DNA from 4 places in the Paenibacillus enshidis genome. Region 2 is predicted to be linked to each of the others. Evidence: riboswitches for the same ligand, from Rfam matches in the RefSeq annotation. Region 2 holds a riboswitch; each other region holds the start of a gene.
What was found. A riboswitch is a leader RNA that binds a small molecule or an ion and turns the genes downstream of it on or off. The one in region 2 is predicted to bind cyclic di-AMP.
Positions count from the first base shown of each region.

Region 1: linked by a shared signal. The riboswitch ahead of ACE41H_RS19785 (resuscitation-promoting factor) and the one ahead of ACE41H_RS22030 (C40 family peptidase) in region 2 are both predicted to bind cyclic di-AMP.
Region 3: linked by a shared signal. The riboswitch ahead of ACE41H_RS17315 (hypothetical protein) and the one ahead of ACE41H_RS22030 (C40 family peptidase) in region 2 are both predicted to bind cyclic di-AMP.
Region 4: linked by a shared signal. The riboswitch ahead of ACE41H_RS20415 (C40 family peptidase) and the one ahead of ACE41H_RS22030 (C40 family peptidase) in region 2 are both predicted to bind cyclic di-AMP.

Region 1 covers NZ_JBHHMI010000023.1:10,494-14,777, reverse strand. The annotation lists gene rnmV (ribonuclease M5) at 1-527, opposite strand, end outside; gene ACE41H_RS19785 (resuscitation-promoting factor) at 689-1,828, opposite strand; cyclic di-AMP (ydaO/yuaA leader) riboswitch at 2,111-2,366, opposite strand; gene ACE41H_RS19780 (TatD family hydrolase) at 2,569-3,345, opposite strand; gene ACE41H_RS19775 (HD domain-containing protein) at 3,460-4,284, opposite strand, start outside.
Region 2 covers NZ_JBHHMI010000031.1:43,933-48,216, forward strand. The annotation lists gene ACE41H_RS22025 (heavy metal translocating P-type ATPase) at 1-1,936, opposite strand, end outside; gene ACE41H_RS22030 (C40 family peptidase) at 2,124-2,597, opposite strand; cyclic di-AMP (ydaO/yuaA leader) riboswitch at 2,602-2,737, opposite strand; gene ACE41H_RS22035 (hypothetical protein) at 3,084-3,293, shown strand; gene ACE41H_RS22040 (MFS transporter) at 3,277-4,284, opposite strand, start outside.
Region 3 covers NZ_JBHHMI010000017.1:3,965-8,248, reverse strand. The annotation lists gene kdpA (potassium-transporting ATPase subunit KdpA) at 1-1,223, opposite strand, end outside; gene kdpF (K(+)-transporting ATPase subunit F) at 1,254-1,331, opposite strand; cyclic di-AMP (ydaO/yuaA leader) riboswitch at 1,745-1,894, shown strand; gene ACE41H_RS17315 (hypothetical protein) at 1,909-2,439, shown strand; gene ACE41H_RS17310 (aldo/keto reductase) at 2,550-3,419, opposite strand; gene ACE41H_RS17305 (RrF2 family transcriptional regulator) at 3,503-3,919, opposite strand; gene ACE41H_RS17300 (aldo/keto reductase) at 4,078-4,284, shown strand, end outside.
Region 4 covers NZ_JBHHMI010000025.1:29,991-34,274, reverse strand. The annotation lists gene ACE41H_RS20425 (M1 family metallopeptidase) at 1-312, shown strand, start outside; gene ACE41H_RS20420 (hypothetical protein) at 327-1,157, shown strand; cyclic di-AMP (ydaO/yuaA leader) riboswitch at 1,399-1,536, shown strand; gene ACE41H_RS20415 (C40 family peptidase) at 1,543-2,019, shown strand; gene ACE41H_RS20410 (GNAT family N-acetyltransferase) at 2,140-2,670, shown strand; gene ACE41H_RS20405 (4a-hydroxytetrahydrobiopterin dehydratase) at 2,744-3,043, opposite strand; gene ACE41H_RS20400 (hypothetical protein) at 3,155-3,448, opposite strand; gene motA (flagellar motor stator protein MotA) at 3,666-4,284, shown strand, end outside.

The DNA of each region.
Region 1 (4,284 bases), on a different contig from region 2:
ATTTGCTGTAATGCCGCCGCGAACTCCTCGCGGCTGATTTGGAACATCGTCAGCCGCTTATGAAGCTGCTTGCCGTTGCAATAACCGATGCCCAGGATGTTGCCTAACGCCATCCTGCGGGAGGCCGCCCGTGGATGTGTGATCATGCCCGCGTCAATAAGGTCCTCCCAATCGATCAGGGGGCGCGCATCCTCTACCGTAGTATGAACTCTGGCGAGTGCGTGACGGATCGCTTCAGGAGAAGCATTCTCTACCCCGATATCCCCTTTCCGGGTCGCTTCCGCCTCCGGAATAAAGGCCTGCTTGCACCCCGGTACCCTGGAGGCAATAATCTTGCGTATCCGCTCCCCGGCGTGATCCGGATCGGTCAGGATAATGATCCCCCGCCGCTTCTGGGCCATGGCAATTTTGCGAATCGTCGTGGCATTGATGGCAGATCCGCCCGTTTCAATCGTGTCGGCCTGGACCGCCCTTTTGATGGCCACCGTATCATCCCGGCCCTCCACTACGATGACTTCCTTAATCATGAATCTATCTTCCTTCCCGATGCTCTCATCCCGAGCTTGGCTTTAGCACAAAATAAAAATAAGAAGAGGATGATCCTCCCCTTCTTAGCATGGCATCTTTATGATCTTAATACTATCCTAACCAGCGATTGAATTACAAGCTCTAACATTCCCGCCTGCGGTTAATTCAACTCCGGTCTGACCGGACCGATGACATACACCGTCATTCCTGATTTACGGCCAAAATTCATCGCCTGATTCAAACTCTCATAATACACATCGATTTTGTTGCCTTTTATGGCGCCGCCAGTATCCTCAGCACGACGGAAGCCCAGACCTTCAATATATACCCACCAGCCTATTGGAATGACATTAGGGTCCACAGCAATGGTGCGTCCTTCAGTAACACGTGTGCCGGAGGATGTCCGGGTGCCTATGCCAGGCTGCTGCGCAGAGTAAGCCGTCATGGATACATTGCTTAAAACTTTTGTATATTTAAATTCTACTCCTGCCCGGCTGATCGTATTGGCACTGGCCATCTTTGCGGAACCGGAAGGTCCGATAGATGCCGCCAGTACAACAGGTTTCTTCTTCGTACCTACTGCAATAACCTTGTCAACACGATTCGTAGCGACTTCTTTGTTTACCATACGCTTTGAAACCAGTTTCCCGTCATGATACACCTTCTCAATATTCTGGACCATGACTCCATCCTTGCCGCTCACCAAGGTGCGGTTATCTCCCTTGTACAAGCTTGGATCAGCCGTCTTGACGACTCTGAAAGGAATCTCTGCCTTTTGTTGAACCTTCTGCTTCGTGACACGAACAATTTTTATATCCATGTTAGAAGAGATTTTGGTATCCGGTGAGGGGGAAACCTTATCTTCCGGTGACAATTCGTAGCCCAAGGTTCGAATAGCGTCTTCTACTGTATTTTCGGTGGTGTACAGCTGCTTGGTTTCATAGCCTGCGGATACGTTCACTGGCGCAGCCCGTTTAATGACTACCCGGTCCCCATTCTGTACAGCTCCGTTCACCGGCATGGAAATCTTGTCATGAGGTGCCAGTGTAATAGAATGCTCCTCCAGAACATCCTGCAAACTTTCTCCGCGGGTCTCAACCGCTTGAGGCTGACCGTTGATGACCAGAACTACTTGTTTCTTTGTCTGCGTGTACACCAGAATAGAGATTGTGACTGTTAGTGCGATTAGAAAAATAGCGACCAATGATGCGTGGCGCAATTTTTCATGCTTCCATCGCAACGCGTAAGACATGCTGGATGAGCGTGACTCATGGGTCTCCCCTTGTTGGAAAATTCCCACTTCTCCGTCCTCCTTCATAGCCTCGCCGTCTGAGAGTAATACATGATTGAAGTTGACGCGACTATACCAGATTTTCTACAAGACAAGCCTGACTGCAGCCTGCCCTGCATCATGTTCCCGTCTTCGCAGCATGGCGCCCCCCTTTACTGGTCATAACTCCGTTATGTAACAGTATGTGGGCACACTCTCCCATATTCATAAACTAAAAAAGTCAAGAAAGAGTTAAGAGAGCTCTTTCGTGACTTCCGTCAATGACATATGCGGAAAATCCATACACGAGGTAGCTTCTCTCTTGATACGCTTACGGGGTTAGCTGTCGGATTCGGACGTAGAGAGTCGCCCTAGTTCAGGTCACCCGCTCATGGCGGCTGCCTTCACATTCACCCCTAAGACCCAGAAAAGAAATCGAACTATGACGTCCGGCATAAGCGAAGGTACATGCACACGACAATACGTCTATGTCTGTACGCTCTCCTTATGGCCTGCCACCATATCGGTTCCCCCGTTCTCCATAACAGAGATTAAGCGAGACTGGTTCATGAAATGAACTACTGAATTTGCCACTTTACATAGCATCAATAATTCACTGAAACGATGATATCCTGTTTACATGCATGTTGTAAAGCAGCTTTCAAGTGCTTTTCTCTAAATAATCGGTTAAAATATTGTAATAATCGCGGTTTTCCCGGAACATTTTTATGTTTAGCTCCGTATAGGATACTTTTTTAATGATTTATCTCTCATTTTCTCCGTATGTAAAATCGTTCCAGCCCATTTTTGGTGGTGATCGCCGCCAATTCCTCCACGGAAATTCCCTTAATTTGGGCAGCTGCCTCAGCCACCAATCTCACATAGGCCGACTCGTTTCGTTTGCCTCTGAAGGGATGGGGAGTCAGGTAAGGGGAATCGGTTTCAATCAATAAGCGATCCAGCGGCACCTGCGCCAAAACCTCTTTCGGCTGACGCGCATTTTTGAAGGTAATCGGGCCTCCAAAGGACAAATGAAATTCCATATTCAGACATAATTTAGCGATTTCCCAGCTGCCAGAGAACGAATGCATAATTCCTCCAACCTCATGTGCTTTCTCTTCACGCAAAATTTTCACGATATCCTCGTGCGCATCCCGGTTGTGAATGACAATCGGCATCCCCAACTCCCGGGCAAGTCCGATTTGCTGGCGCAGCACCCGCTGCTGAACATCCTTCGGAGAAGTATCCCAATGGTAATCCAGCCCAATTTCCCCAATGGCCACGACCTTCTCATGCTTGCAAAGCGATGCAATCCATTCCAAATCCCCATCCTGCATGGTGATGGCATCAACAGGATGCCATCCGACAGCAGCATAAATAAAATCATAAGTTTCGGCAAGCTCCATTGTACTGGGAATAGTTTCTCTATTAAACCCGACATTGACCATTCGCGTAACTCCGGCTTCGACGGCGTTTGATATGATTTGCTCTCTGTCTTCATTAAATGACGGCGAATCAAGATGGGTATGCGTATCAAATAATTCCAAGGATTGTTCCTCCTTAATTGGTTTTAATTTAGATTAATTTCTTTCTTTGGCAATTTTCAATTTTTGCAATCTTCTATATCATGATGCTTAGATTAAAAAGAAATGATTTGAAGGCTATTTAACAAACAATTTCTGGATGTCGGGCGGCAGCTTATCCTTAATTTGCTCCAATTTATTTTGCGGGTAATACAGATGGTATTTCCCCCGGTGAATACCGCTGATTGAGCGTACGATATCCGACACTTCGGATATTTCGCGCACACCGCCCTCCCGGTCAAGCAGCAAAATCTGATTCTCTGTCGATCCGTCCTTCCGGAATACATCATAAGGAAGGTCTGTCGGAAAATCAATTTCCAGGTCATAGTCGGGGTGAAGTCCAGCCTTCGCGAGGGCAGCCCGCAAATCGTCAATCATACTCATATCCATAGAGTCGATTTGCACATATTTATATAGCCTGCGATCCATAAAACGCGAACACAGGTCGCTCAGAACAGGGTCCTCTTCCTTCTTCCATAAATTAAATACAGTTTGTATCAGGGATTCATCCAGCATTAAATACTGGCTGACTGTCAGATCTCCACGGATTAAGTCGGGAAGAGGATCAAGCAGAAATCCGAAGGTATACCCCTGATTCATTAGCTCCTTGGCTCTCCGGAAAATGAGCCGCAGTATAATTTCCGAGCTGCGGGTCACCGGATGAAAATAAATTTGCCAGTACATTTGGTAACGGGACATCAGGTAGTCTTCCACGGCATGCATTCCCGAGTCCTTGACGACAATACGGCCCTTATGAGGGCGAAGCAAGCGCAGAATGCGGTCAAGGTCGATGGTGCCATAATTAACGCCTGTCTGGTAGGCGTCCCGCAGCAGATAATCCATTCTGTCCGCATCAAGCGGACTCGTTACCAAATTGACTACGATCGGTTTATCGTAGGTTTT
Region 2 (4,284 bases):
GACCGCCCATGGCAATCCCGACATCGGCCCGCGCAAGTACGGGAGTATCATTCATGCCGTCACCGATAAAGGCAATTTTGTCCCTGCGTGCTTTTTGCCGGTCCAGCTTCTCAATCTCCTCTACCTTATGCTGCGGCAGGAGCTCGGCGTGCACTTCGTCCAGACCAAGCTTCCGGCCTACGGCCTCACCAACAGCTTTCGCATCACCGGTAAGCATGATCGTCTTTTTCATGCCCAGCTCTTTCAAGGAGCGGATGGTCTGTTCCGCATCCTCCTTAATCTCGTCCGCAATGACGATATACCCCGCATAGCTCCCATCGATAGCTACGTGCACGACCGTTCCCGGTTCTTCAGGTGTCTCGAAAGGAATCTGCTCCCGGTTCATGAGCTTGGCATTGCCGGCCAGAATCTGTTTTCCTTCAAACCGCACCTGAATGCCGTGGCCCGCGATTTCGTTATATTCCTGAACATCAGCCGCCTGCAGCTCTTGCCCGTAAGCTGCGCGAATGGATTCGGCAATCGGGTGATTGGAATGGAGCTCGGCATAAGCAGCGCTGCGGAGCAGCTCCTCCCGGGTTGCCCCGTTAGCTGGATAAATCCCGGTCACGGTAAAGGCCCCTTTCGTAAGGGTGCCTGTTTTATCGAATACGACATATTTTACATCATTCAGGGCTTCAAGATAGTTGCTGCCCTTCACGAGCACACCTTGCCTGGAGGCCGCCCCGATCCCGCCGAAAAATCCGAGCGGAATGGACACCACCAACGCGCAAGGGCAGGAAATAACGAGAAACACCAGAGCACGGTAGACCCATTCGGAAAACGTGGCACCACTGATCAGCAATGGCGGCACGACGGCCAGCAGGGTGGCGACAATGACGACAACCGGCGTATAATAGCGTGCGAATTTCGTAATAAACTGCTCCGTCGGCGCCTTCTTGCTGCTTGCATTTTGTACCAGCTCCAAAATTTTGGAAACGGTGGATTCACCGTAGCTTTTAGCAACTTCAACGGTCAATACTCCGTTTTTGTTAACAAAGCCGCTTAATACCTCATCCCCGGGCTCGACCTCGCGCGGCACGGATTCGCCTGTTAAAGCCGAGGTGTCCATGGCGGTTCTGCCCTCCAGCACTTTGCCGTCGAGCGGGACCCGCTCGCCAGGCTTCACTATGATGAGATCACCGACACGAACCTCTTCCGGGGCCACCCGCTTCGTCTCAATTCCCATCTGCAGGTTGGCATAATCAGGCCGGATATCCATCAGGCTGCTGATGGACTTGCGCGACCGGCTCACAGCTATGCTCTGGAACAGCTCACCTACCTGATAGAACAGCATGACGGCCACGCCTTCGGGATACTGCTGAATGGCAAAGGCGCCGATGGTGGCGATGGACATCAGAAAATGCTCGTCGAACACCTGACCTCTGAGGATATTTTTAACAGCTCTGAGGACAATGTCACCGCCAACAATAAGATAAGCGACGGCGAACAGCGCAAACTCCGCTACTCCCGTAACAGGTGACAATAACCCGACTCCTGTAAGAAGGGCACCTGCAATCAAGCGAATGATCATGCGTTTCGTATTGCCCGCCCCATGATCATGGCTGTGCCCGTGACTGTGGTCGTGAGCATGATCGTGGTTATGACCATTCTGTGCAGCCACATGGCTTATGGCCGCTTTCGCAGCAGCTCCGTTCCCCTTCTCCACGACCTGAATATGAGGCTCCAACTGATTCACTTTTTTCCTGGCTGCTGTGACGACATCCTGATCATGCGTTTTGTCCACTTCCATCGTAAGTGTCTTGCTTACAAAGTTAACAGAACAGTCCATAACCCCGTCCAGCTTCTTCACACCGTTCTCAATCTTCATGGCGCAATTCGCACAGTCCAGGCCTTCCAGTATAAGCTCCCGTTTCACCTTTTCAACCGCTGTACCCATGAGGCTCCTCCCCTTCCTGGCAGCCAAATAACTATATATGAATAATTGTTCATGTGTTTTGAATTTATTATATGTAGTGAAGGAGAGGATTGTCAATGCAGTATTCCCAATCTGTGCAAAGTGCATGACCGGATAGCAAAAGAGGACAAACCTGAAAATAACTTCAGGCTTGTCCTCTTTCATTTCGTCAACGCGCTTCGCTCACCATTTGGGCATAGCTTGTCTGGCTGATGACGCGGCGGGCAGTTACATATCTGTTCTGATAATAAGACTCCGACAGGCTGCTGACAGTAACACCCTGGCTGCTTGAGGAATGGGCAAACTGATTGTTCCCCAAATAGATGCCGGCATGGGAAATGCCGCGTCCGCTTGTGTTAAAAAACACCAGGTCTCCCGCCCGGAGATCTTCTTTGGCGACTGCTATACCTGCGTTAGCCTGCTGTTGGGAAGTGCGGGGCAAGTCCAAACTAAACTTGTTGAATATGTACAGAATAAAACCGGAACAATCGAATCCTGCAGTTGTGGTGCCCCCATATTTGTATGGAGTGCCTGCAACCTGACTAACATAGCTGTTGATTTGTGCTTCGCTGGCATGTGTAGTGGCAGCCCCGGATGTAAACAGTACGGCAGCTCCAAAAATCGACAATATCGCTTTTTTCAAAAAAATGTTCTCCCTTCAACGCCTACGGAGTTAGCTGAGGGTTAGGTAGAAGGTTCCCTTTACTCTTTTATGTACAAGAATAATTCACCCGGAATGGTTCCCCCGTTTTCAAACACAATGAAATTCGGCAAATATTAAAATTTTGTAACCTTAATCAGAGTAATATACCCGAATGCTCTTTGTCAATGGAAGAAATACCCTTATAGATCGAAGATAAAATGGCTATATATCACTAAAAAAAGAAGTCCATAAAAGTAACACAAAAGAAACAAAAATGTAAACACGTAATGCATAGTTAGCTGAATCGAGAAACATATTACACGCAGGTTGGAGGAAAACACCGTCAAGATGGCATGTAAAAAACCGGTCGTGGCAGTTCCTTCAACCGGTTGAATGCTTCCATATTATTATCGGAGTCGGACTTCTTTCGGAGGCGTGTTAATCTTATGTTAATATAGATTTAACAAGCGACGGGAGTTGATCTTGATGAAAAGATATCCCCTTTGGTACAACGTAATTGTAGGAGCTGTACTGATCGCACTGATCTGCGCACTATTTTTTGTGGAATATAACATAACACCCTATGCCTTGTTCGTCCTGTTTATAGCCATGGCTTCCCGGGATTGGAAGACCGACCGCCGCTACTCCATTTTGTATCTTGTTTTGGCGGGGGTATACATTATTTTGATGCTGTAGCCTTTTGAACCTGTTGGCGCTCCGTAAAATAATAGATCAGTGCCATGGCTGGCAGGGCAATGCCTATGACGGACGCCGCCTTCCAGCCCCCCAGGTCATAAGCCCATCCGCCCGCTGCAGAGCCCAGGGCTCCACCTGCAAAAAAGATAGCCATAAACAAGCCGTTCAACCGGCTGCGCACCTCGGCTCCAAGGGCAAAAATCGCACGCTGGCTGAGAACCAGATTAGCCGACACGCCCATGTCTAAAAGAATCGCAGAAAAGACTAATATGGTTACGGTAAGCACCGAACGGGTATGAACCATGAAAGGCAGAGCCAGTGAAATGATGACTGCAGCCAAAGCAAGCCCTGTTGCCGGCCGAATCCAACCCCGGTCCGCAAGACGGCCGGCAATCGGTGCCGCGATCGCGCCAGATACTCCCGCTAAGGCAAACAGTGCCACTTCCGTTTGCGAAAAATGAAATGCAGGCCCTGTCAGTAAGAGCGAAACCGTCGTCCAGAACAAGCTGAAGGTCCCAAATACAGCAGCATGATAAATGGCCCGGCGCCGCAGGATTGGCGTAGTTTTCAGCAGATGCCACATCGATCCGATGAGCCTGGAGTAAGATTCGTTTGTCACCGGCTTTCTGGCAGGAAGCGCCTTGGCCAGAACCAGAGCCAGCACAAGAATCAGTACGGCGGATAAGACGAATACAGAACGCCAGCCCAGCAGATCAGCGACCATGCTGGACAGCGGACGTGCAAGCATAATGCCGAGCAGCAAGCCGCTCATCACATTTCCCACGACACGCCCGCGGGTTTCGTCAGGGGCAAGATGGGCCGCATAAGGCACCAAAATCTGCGCTGCCACCGATCCGATCCCGATCATTGCGGCCGCAAGAAGAAACAGTGCGGCGCTTGGAGCCACCGCCAGGGTAAGCAGAGACAGTGTAGTGAGCAGCAGGGCACCTACAACCAACCTCCTGTTTTCAACAATATCCCCCAATGGGAC
Region 3 (4,284 bases), on a different contig from region 2:
TCGATCTTCTTGCCGAGAAATTCAGGCGTTCGCCCGACCATCAGACCAGACAAAAACACACCGATCATTGCGTACATCAATACGTTGACGAGACCTACACCCACACCGCCAAACACCGTGTTCAGCATCATATTCGCAAGCGTGATCAATCCGGCAATCGGCGTCAGCGTGTCATGCATCGTATTGACAGCACCCGTCTCGGATGCGGTGGTGACCACGGAATACAGGGAGGATTGCGCCACGCCGAAGCGGACCTCTTTGCCTTCCATACTGCCTTGTTCATGCTGGATTCCCATGGCGTTCAGGGCAGGATTGCCCGCACTCTCCGCGCTCAGGGAAATGCCCAGCATAACGATGAAGAGCATCGCCATCGACACGAACAGAACACGCCCCTGCTTGGCGTTGCCAACCATTTTGCCATACGTAAAGGGCAAGGCCGTAACGAGCAGCATCATGAGCAAGATCTGCAGCATGTTGCTGATAGCGTCCGGGTTCTCGAACGGATGGGCCGAGTTGACTCCGACATATCCGCCGCCGTTATTTCCCAATTGCTTTATGGACAGGAACGATCCTATCGGACCGCGTGCAATCTCCTGTACCTCTCCGCCAATTGTATGCGCTACAGCTGTAACATCCAGCGTCTGCGGCACACCAAGCGCGATAAAAATTAATGCCGCAACAAAGGCAATGGGCAAATAGATACGAGTGATCGCGCGGACCAGGTCCACAAAGAAGTTGCCAAGAGGCTTGCCCGCAAGTCCTCTGATCACGGCGATGCCCACCGCAAGCCCCGTAGCGGGGGACATAAACATCATAAATACGATGGCTATCATTTGCGAGAAATAGGAAAGGCCACTCTCCCCGCTGTAATGCTGGAGATCCGTATTGGTCATAAAGCTTATCGCCGTGTTAAAGGCAAGCGTCGGCTCCATATTATCAATGCCGGACGGGTTCAGCGGCAGAAACCTTTGTACCCGGAATATTAAATATACCAAAGCAATCATCACCAAATTGCTAAGCACAACAGACAAGGCGTATTGCTTCCAGGACTGATGGTCCCGGCGGATGCCGCCAAGCGCAAAGATCGGCTTCTCGATCCACCCGAACCATTTATCCAGTCCGGACGGCTCATAGTTAAATACCTTAGCCAAATAAAGACCGGCCGGACGTGCCAGCAGCAGAACCAGCAGCAGCGTCACCCCGATAGACAGTACAGCAAACATAACGTTTGAACTCCTTCCTCTATAACCACATTAAAATTTTTCCGGATTCAGCAGCACGTAAGTAAGGTACACGCCGACCAGAAGAACAACGATGCCAAGCAGCCACATCATGAGCGTTCACTTCCTTCATCCGCAACTTTGCCAGCCCAGGCCAGCAAGCCAACCATCATTAAAGCTAAAAGAATCAAAGATACTACCATTACGATATCCAGCATATTTTCACAACCTTCCACTGTAATTAGACCGCACATCGGCGCCTTGATGGCTCTGCTTGCTGCCAGTGCGCCAATTCTGTTTTCAAATGTTCATATAGGTTGCCTCCTGTGACAGGATCTCATTCTCGGGATAGAAACAAGCCATCTACCCTCGGCACAGAGCCAATGATAATACGGTTCGGTATAAAAATGGGGTTAAGATCTCAGCAGGGGGCGTAAAAAAAGTGTAAAAATGAAAAAAGCCTGCTTTACATCCTCAACTATCAGGACTATTATGTTTTTCAGTTCAATGGAAAGATACACGCAGTGCCGTAATCGCTGAATTCCTGTACACGGGAAGCGGGGGAACCGGAACGGCTTAACCAGCCTTGGGGTGAATCATGAATCGAAATTCATGTAGGGCCAATCTCAGCCCGAACCCGACAGCTAACCTCGTAAGCGTCCGAGACCTGAAAGAAAGGAAATGAAACATGGAGGATTACAAGTTATCCTATCGGCTTCAACCCTTGATGAGCATAAAAGGGAGCTTCATGACCGAGGCACGTATTACAGGGATTCAGCTATTCGAGTTTGATATCGGCACCTGTTACCAGGCGGGAAAAGGAACTTTGAGGAGTTGCCGTTACGGGTTGCTGCAGATCAACTGTGGCTCCTGCACGGGCTGGGGGGAATGTGTGATGTCCGTGAACGACAGCAGCTTCGATATTGTCAAATGGGCATCTTTCCTGCACAGTTTGAAGGGAATGACCCTTCAAGAAGCACTTATCACCACAAGACTGCACCGGATTTTATGGGGAGGAAACAAGGCGGATATGACCCAAACCGCTCTGCTGGACCTCAGTGCCCGGATGGAAGCCGAGGCGAATTGGAAGGAGAATGAGGGATATCCGGAGCCCGCATCCTTACGCAAATTCGCAACACATACGGCGGGTACAGGATTTGACCTGGAACCTGAAGAGTTATTTCAGAAATCAAGTGCTTATTATAGTGTCTTGACTTAGCCAGTTCCATTTCGGACTTTTACTGTATAAATGGCGGCGATGCTGAGCGTGCATTCAAAAGGCCCGCATATAGCTGATATAAGCTATCGCGAGCCTCTTTGGCATTGATTCTACCTTATAAACAGCTTCATCAGCCCATTATAGATTGGATTAACGATATAACCCGTCGGGTTGATCGCATACCTTTTGCCTGAATTGAGCCGGCTGATCATCTCCATTTCATCTCCGCTGAGCTTGAAATCAAATATTTCACTGTTTTCTTTAATTCTTCTCGGGTTGGATGACTTGGGTATAATAAGGATTCCCCGCTCCAAATGCCATCGTAAAATAACCTGAGCCACCGTTTTGTTATGACTACGGGCGATTCGCTGCAATTCCGGGTGTTCAAACAGAGCTTTATTCCCCTGCCCCAGCGGCGCCCAGGCCTCGTGCAGAATTTGATGCTCATTCAGATACGCATGTAAAGCATTTTGCGGAAATTCCGGATGGGTCTCAATCTGATTTATCATTGGCGGAATTTCGGAGTGCTTCATTAAATGTTCAAGATGCCGGATTTCAAAATTCGCAACCCCGATGACTTTAATTTTCCCCTCCACATATAATTCCTCCATGGCTTTCCAGGTTTCTATATAATGAGGCGAGGCAAAATGAATCAAATACATGTCAAGGTAGTCTACGTTCAGCCTTTTTATCGTTTGTTCAAAAGCTTTTTGGGTCGCTTTATATCCATGATCCGTATTCCAGACTTTGGAGGTGATGAAAAATTGTTCACGCGGGATTCCGCTTTTTTGAATCTCCTGCCCCAATACCGCTTCATTTCCATAAATTTTTGCTGTATCAAAATGACGGTATCCTATACGAATCGCTTCACCAATCGCCCGTTCAAACTCTTCCTTTTTCGTGATTTTGTAAACCCCGAAGCCTAATTGCGGAATTTTAACGCCATTGGCTGCCTCTACAAAGTGATTATCAAAGCTCATAGACATACCCCTTTCTCAATCTAAACAATATATTCTATATATAAATTATATATAGTTTTGTCCAAAAAAAAGTTAACCCATCCTTATTCCAATAAATCGGTTAACTTCATTTCCTTTAGAGATTCTTGCATGGCAAGCTCGGCTGCAGACAGATGATCAACGATTTTTTGTTTAACCTCGTCAACCTGCTGTCCTTGAAGGTTCACATCTGTATGGATTTTGAACAAAGCTTTTCCAGGCTCTACTGCAAGAAACACATCAAAAAATGTAATCTCCGATAACGGTCTTGCCAGCATTATTCCGCCTTTAGCTCCTTCTTTGGCGATGGTCAGTTGGGCGCTATTCAGGTTGCGGATAACCTTTGCCGTTGTCGGAACAGGAATATTCAATTGCTCTGAAATGACCTTCGTAGATAAATAACTATAGCAGCGTTCCTCCGCCATAGCGTGAATAAAGAGTAATATCGAAATTCCCTGCGATAAAGCTGTAGAGTATGCCATGTTTCTCATCCTTACTATGATTAGCTTTTCTAAACATACTATATATCTTTTATGTATAGATTTCAAGCTGGGTCGTAATCGATGTCTTTGCGTAGAACCTATTGCATTTGAGATAATGTATATTATCTTATTGATAATCAACAGAAGGAGTGAAGACCATGAACTTCCGCCGCCTTGGCAGCAGCGGGCTGCAAGTATCCACACTCGGACTCGGGACAAATGCGTTTGGCAAGCGCGCCGACGAACAGACCTCGATCCGGATTATCCATCACGCCCTCGACAGCGGCATTAATTTCATCGACACGGCCAACATTTACGCGGGTACGGAATCCGAGAGAATCATCGGCGTGGCGCTGCAAGGAAAA
Region 4 (4,284 bases), on a different contig from region 2:
GGCATGTACGAGTCTGCCGTTACCGTGTCCAAAAAGGGCGGCGACGTGCCGGCCGTACCTATCCAAGTAGCATTCAAGGATAAAAGCAGCATACAGAAGACATGGGACGGCAAACAGCAGAAGGTAACCTACCGTTTTCAAAGCAGGTCCCCTGCAGTCTCGGTGGTCATTGATCCTCTTCATACGATCCCTCTGGAGAACAACCACCTGAATAACACACTGCTGGCTGAGCTGCCGGAGAAAACCGAAACACGCTGGCTTCTGGGGATGACCAGGCTGGCTGAAGCTTTGATTAGAAGTCTGTCATGGTGAGGTGTCCGCAGGTGATGAATTCTGTCAAAGAGGGTTGGACGCTCGTCCGCTTGCATTTTTTTATCGTAATTCTGCTGTTTATCTACCGTCTTGCTTGGGGAGTATTCAACTATAAGTACACTGAATCGGGTATCGTGCCTCTGCTGCTGCGCTATCCGGGAAGCGGCCAGAGCGAGCTCAACCGGACCTTATTCTGGATGGAAAGCCAGATTGCATTGGCGCAAAGCTCTTCCGTCCATCTGTATTTGTGGGTTCTGCTTGCGGTCATCGTGCTGCGCATGCTGCTGACCCCGTTGGTCCGGGCGGGTGTATATTACAGCCTGCATATGAAGAGACAGCAGGGGCGGCGCTCCTTTCTCACCGGCATCCGTCTGTTCTGGCGTTCGTCCCTTTTATATTACACGGTTGAAACCTGCCTTCTGCTGCTTCCCGGGTACTGGATTGTACCGCGTCTGCTGCAGACTCTGTCCGGTTCGCTGCAAGAACCGCTTCTTGCCGCCGTCCACCTTCTCCCTTACATCGTTTTATGGGGCATTTTGGCCTGGCTCATCCGTCAATGCGTGATGTACATGCAGTTCGGAACGATCAGCGGGAGGGGCGCATGGTTCTCGCTCGCCTGCTGCATGCGGTGTATTCTCCCCGGCATCGGAATATCCGCAGTGCTCGGAGCATCTGTCATCGTCCTGCTCTCTATCTTTAGCGTCTCTGGCTGGCTGTGGACAGGGTTGCTTGCACTCATCCTTCACCAGACTTATCATTTCATTTCTTCACTTTTTACAATATGGCACACATCTGCACAGTATTATTTATGGAATACTACTTGTGATTCGTTCACCAAGGAGTAAAATGATGCCAGCGTCTGCTGAAAATAATCTCATGTAAATTCTTTTAACATAGTACTTTCGATATTTTTAGTCTCTGTTTTAGCAGAGACTATTTTTTTACAGCTTTTTGCTATGAAACATTTGCCAAACTATGCTTCCTTTGTTACAATAGTCCCTGTGAACTGATAGTAACAACTTTGTAATTATTGCTGTAACCTTTTTAGACAACCTATTCATGAACGATCATATGCTTCAAGGTGCACATCTAGTAAAGCCGAATTCCCGGCACCGGGAAGCGGGGGAACCAGTTTTGGGTGAATTGATCTCGCATCAGAGGGATCATAGGGGAGCCTTCTACCGAACCCTTAAGCTAACTTCGCAGGCGTTGGAAGGGGTTTGTATTTTTTTGAAAAAGAAGCTAGCTATCGCAGCCATGAGTGCAGCAATCGCCTTCGCGGGCCTTTCATTCGGCGCTGGAAGCGTGTATGCGGACTCCAAAATGGACCAGGTCATCCAGGATGCCAAAGGCACCTCTTATAGAGCAGGCGGCACCACGCTGAGCGGATTTGACTGTTCCGGATTTACGAGTTATGTATTTGACCAGCTTGGGCTTGATCTTCCCCGCCAATCCTCCACCCAGTTCGAAGCGGGAACCGCTGTTTCGCGGGATGAAATGAGACCTGGAGACCTGGTATTCTTCAACACGAATGGAAGAGGAGTTTCTCATGTAGGGATTTATGTAGGTGACGGCAGATTTGCCCACTCCTCCTCATCACGTGGTGTCACCGTCAGTTCGTTGGGCGAAAGCTACTACGCTGATCGATACCTTGGTGCCAAACGTGTCATGAGTACATCCACTTACGAATCTGTTGCCCTTGATTAGAAATTATTTACATCATAACTTCAGCAGCTTCGATTCCCGCCGGAATTGAGGCTTTTTTTGTTGCCAAACAGGCTTAACCGAAGTACCCTTTTTAAGAAGGGATACGTAAGGGGGAAAAATATGTCCGCCGAATCAACAAGCTATCAGATCGTTCCGATGAGTGAAGAGCAGGCAGCTGCCATAAGTGAGTGGAAATATAAACCGCCCTATGACATTTATGGCTGGCTGCCTTGGGAGCAGATGAAGGCTCTCGACATCGAATTTGCCAACCCGGAGCTGCGAAGCTCCCAATATGTCGCTGTATTGGATGAGTCAGGTGGCCTATGCGGGTTTGCCCAATATTTTCCCATGGAAGAGGTGACCCGTCTTGGGCTCGGAATGCGGCCGGAATTATGCGGTCATGGACACGGTGCGGAGTTTGTCCGGGCTATCGCTGAGGAAGCCAGGCGCCGTGCGCCGCAAAATGAGATCGACCTCGAAGTCCTCGTCTGGAACAAACGGGCCATCAGGGCCTACCGTTCTGCAGGCTTTCGCATTACCGATGCCTATGAGCGGCAAACTCCGGACGGGATGAAGCCTTTTTATTGTATGGTCTACAATAGCGGGGAAGACGCAGACCCTATACCAAACGCCCTGGATTCAGAGTCTTAGCTCTACCCAGGGCGTTTGCTATTTGATCGCTTATTGCGGTCCGTTGATTTGCCGTTGCAAGGTTAATCCAGGATTAATCCTCCGAACGCATGTGTTCGAATGCTTCATTGTACTGCTGTGCTTCTTTTATATCTACTGCTGTAATCCCGCCTTCATCCCACGAGGTGAGGCGCAGCGTAACCGTCTTGTAATCAATGGTAATAAACGGATGGTGATTGAATGCTTCCGAAATACCGGCTACTTCATCCACGAATGCGATTCCTCTCATAAAGCTGGAAAAGACGTATTTCCGAACAATCCAGCGTCCCTCCTCTAGCTCCCAGCCCTCTAATCTCTCCAGATGAGCCTCTATTTCTTCTAATGTAAAAGGCATAGTATTCCTGCTCCTCTCCGTGATACGGAAGCCGTTCCTGATGTTATTGGGGCCAGCCCTTATGACCGTGTTCATATTACCATGGCTTCGCTGAGAAATCCAATGGCTATGTTATACGAGGGATACGAAGGTCAGCTCCTCTTCACCGATCAGAATGTCGATCCGGTAACGGTTTCGGTCATGAATGATGACACCGCTCCCGACCGTAATAACAGACTCTTCTCCAAGCGCGTAAAAGAGATCCTCGGCCAGCGCTTCCTGAACCTCAGCTCGTTCCGCACTCTCCAGACGCTCCCATTCCTCCTCTTCCATTTCAAAAAAAAGGTAACTGTCCGGAATACGCCCTACTGCGTCCGTCAACTCCTTCAGAATGAGTTCATATTCTCTTCCATGCCTAACACCCATGTGAGCCCTCCACTCTTCTCCATTCCGGATTTGGAATCCTGTTCTCAAAATTGTCATTTAACAGCGTTGTCTTCATTATACCGTGAAATCCCCCTAAAAAAAAAAGGGGCTTTTGTCGATAAATATGGTAGTCCGTTTCACCAAAATACGTTGGAGGGCAAGGATGTCCCCTGGCCGGACCGGATGTTCTACCAATTTCTCATGGACGAGGTGTACAATGCAAATTTCATCAATTATAGGACTTGCACTCGGGCTCATATCCCTGGTTGTCGGCATGATCCTCAAAGGGGCGCCTGTCGTCAATTTGGTTAATAACCCTGCAGCTTACATGATTATCTTTGTAGGCACAGCCGCCAGTGTATTCATGGCCTTCCCGATGTCGGACATGAAGAGAGTACCCAAGCTTTTCAAAATTATTTTCACTGAGCAAAAGCTGCCTGACCGCCAGCAATTGATCACTACATTTATGGAATGGGCCTCCATTACCCGCCGTGAAGGTCTGCTCGCCCTTGAGCCCAAGGTGGAAGAGATCGACAACGCCTTTCTGCGCAGCGGAATGCGGATGATTATTGACGGCAATGATCAGGAATTCGTACGGGATGTGCTTATGGAGGATATCAATGCAACGGAGGAAAGGCACCGGTCCGGTGCGCTGATCTTTTCCCAAGCCGGTATGTATGCTCCGACACTGGGGGTGCTCGGGGCGGTAGTCGGTCTGATCGCAGCTCTTGCCGATCTCAGTGATATGGAGAAGCTCTCTCACGCGATCGCCGCCGCCTTCATCGCCACACTTTTGGGTATTTTTACGGGTTATGTATTATGGCACCCTATGTCGA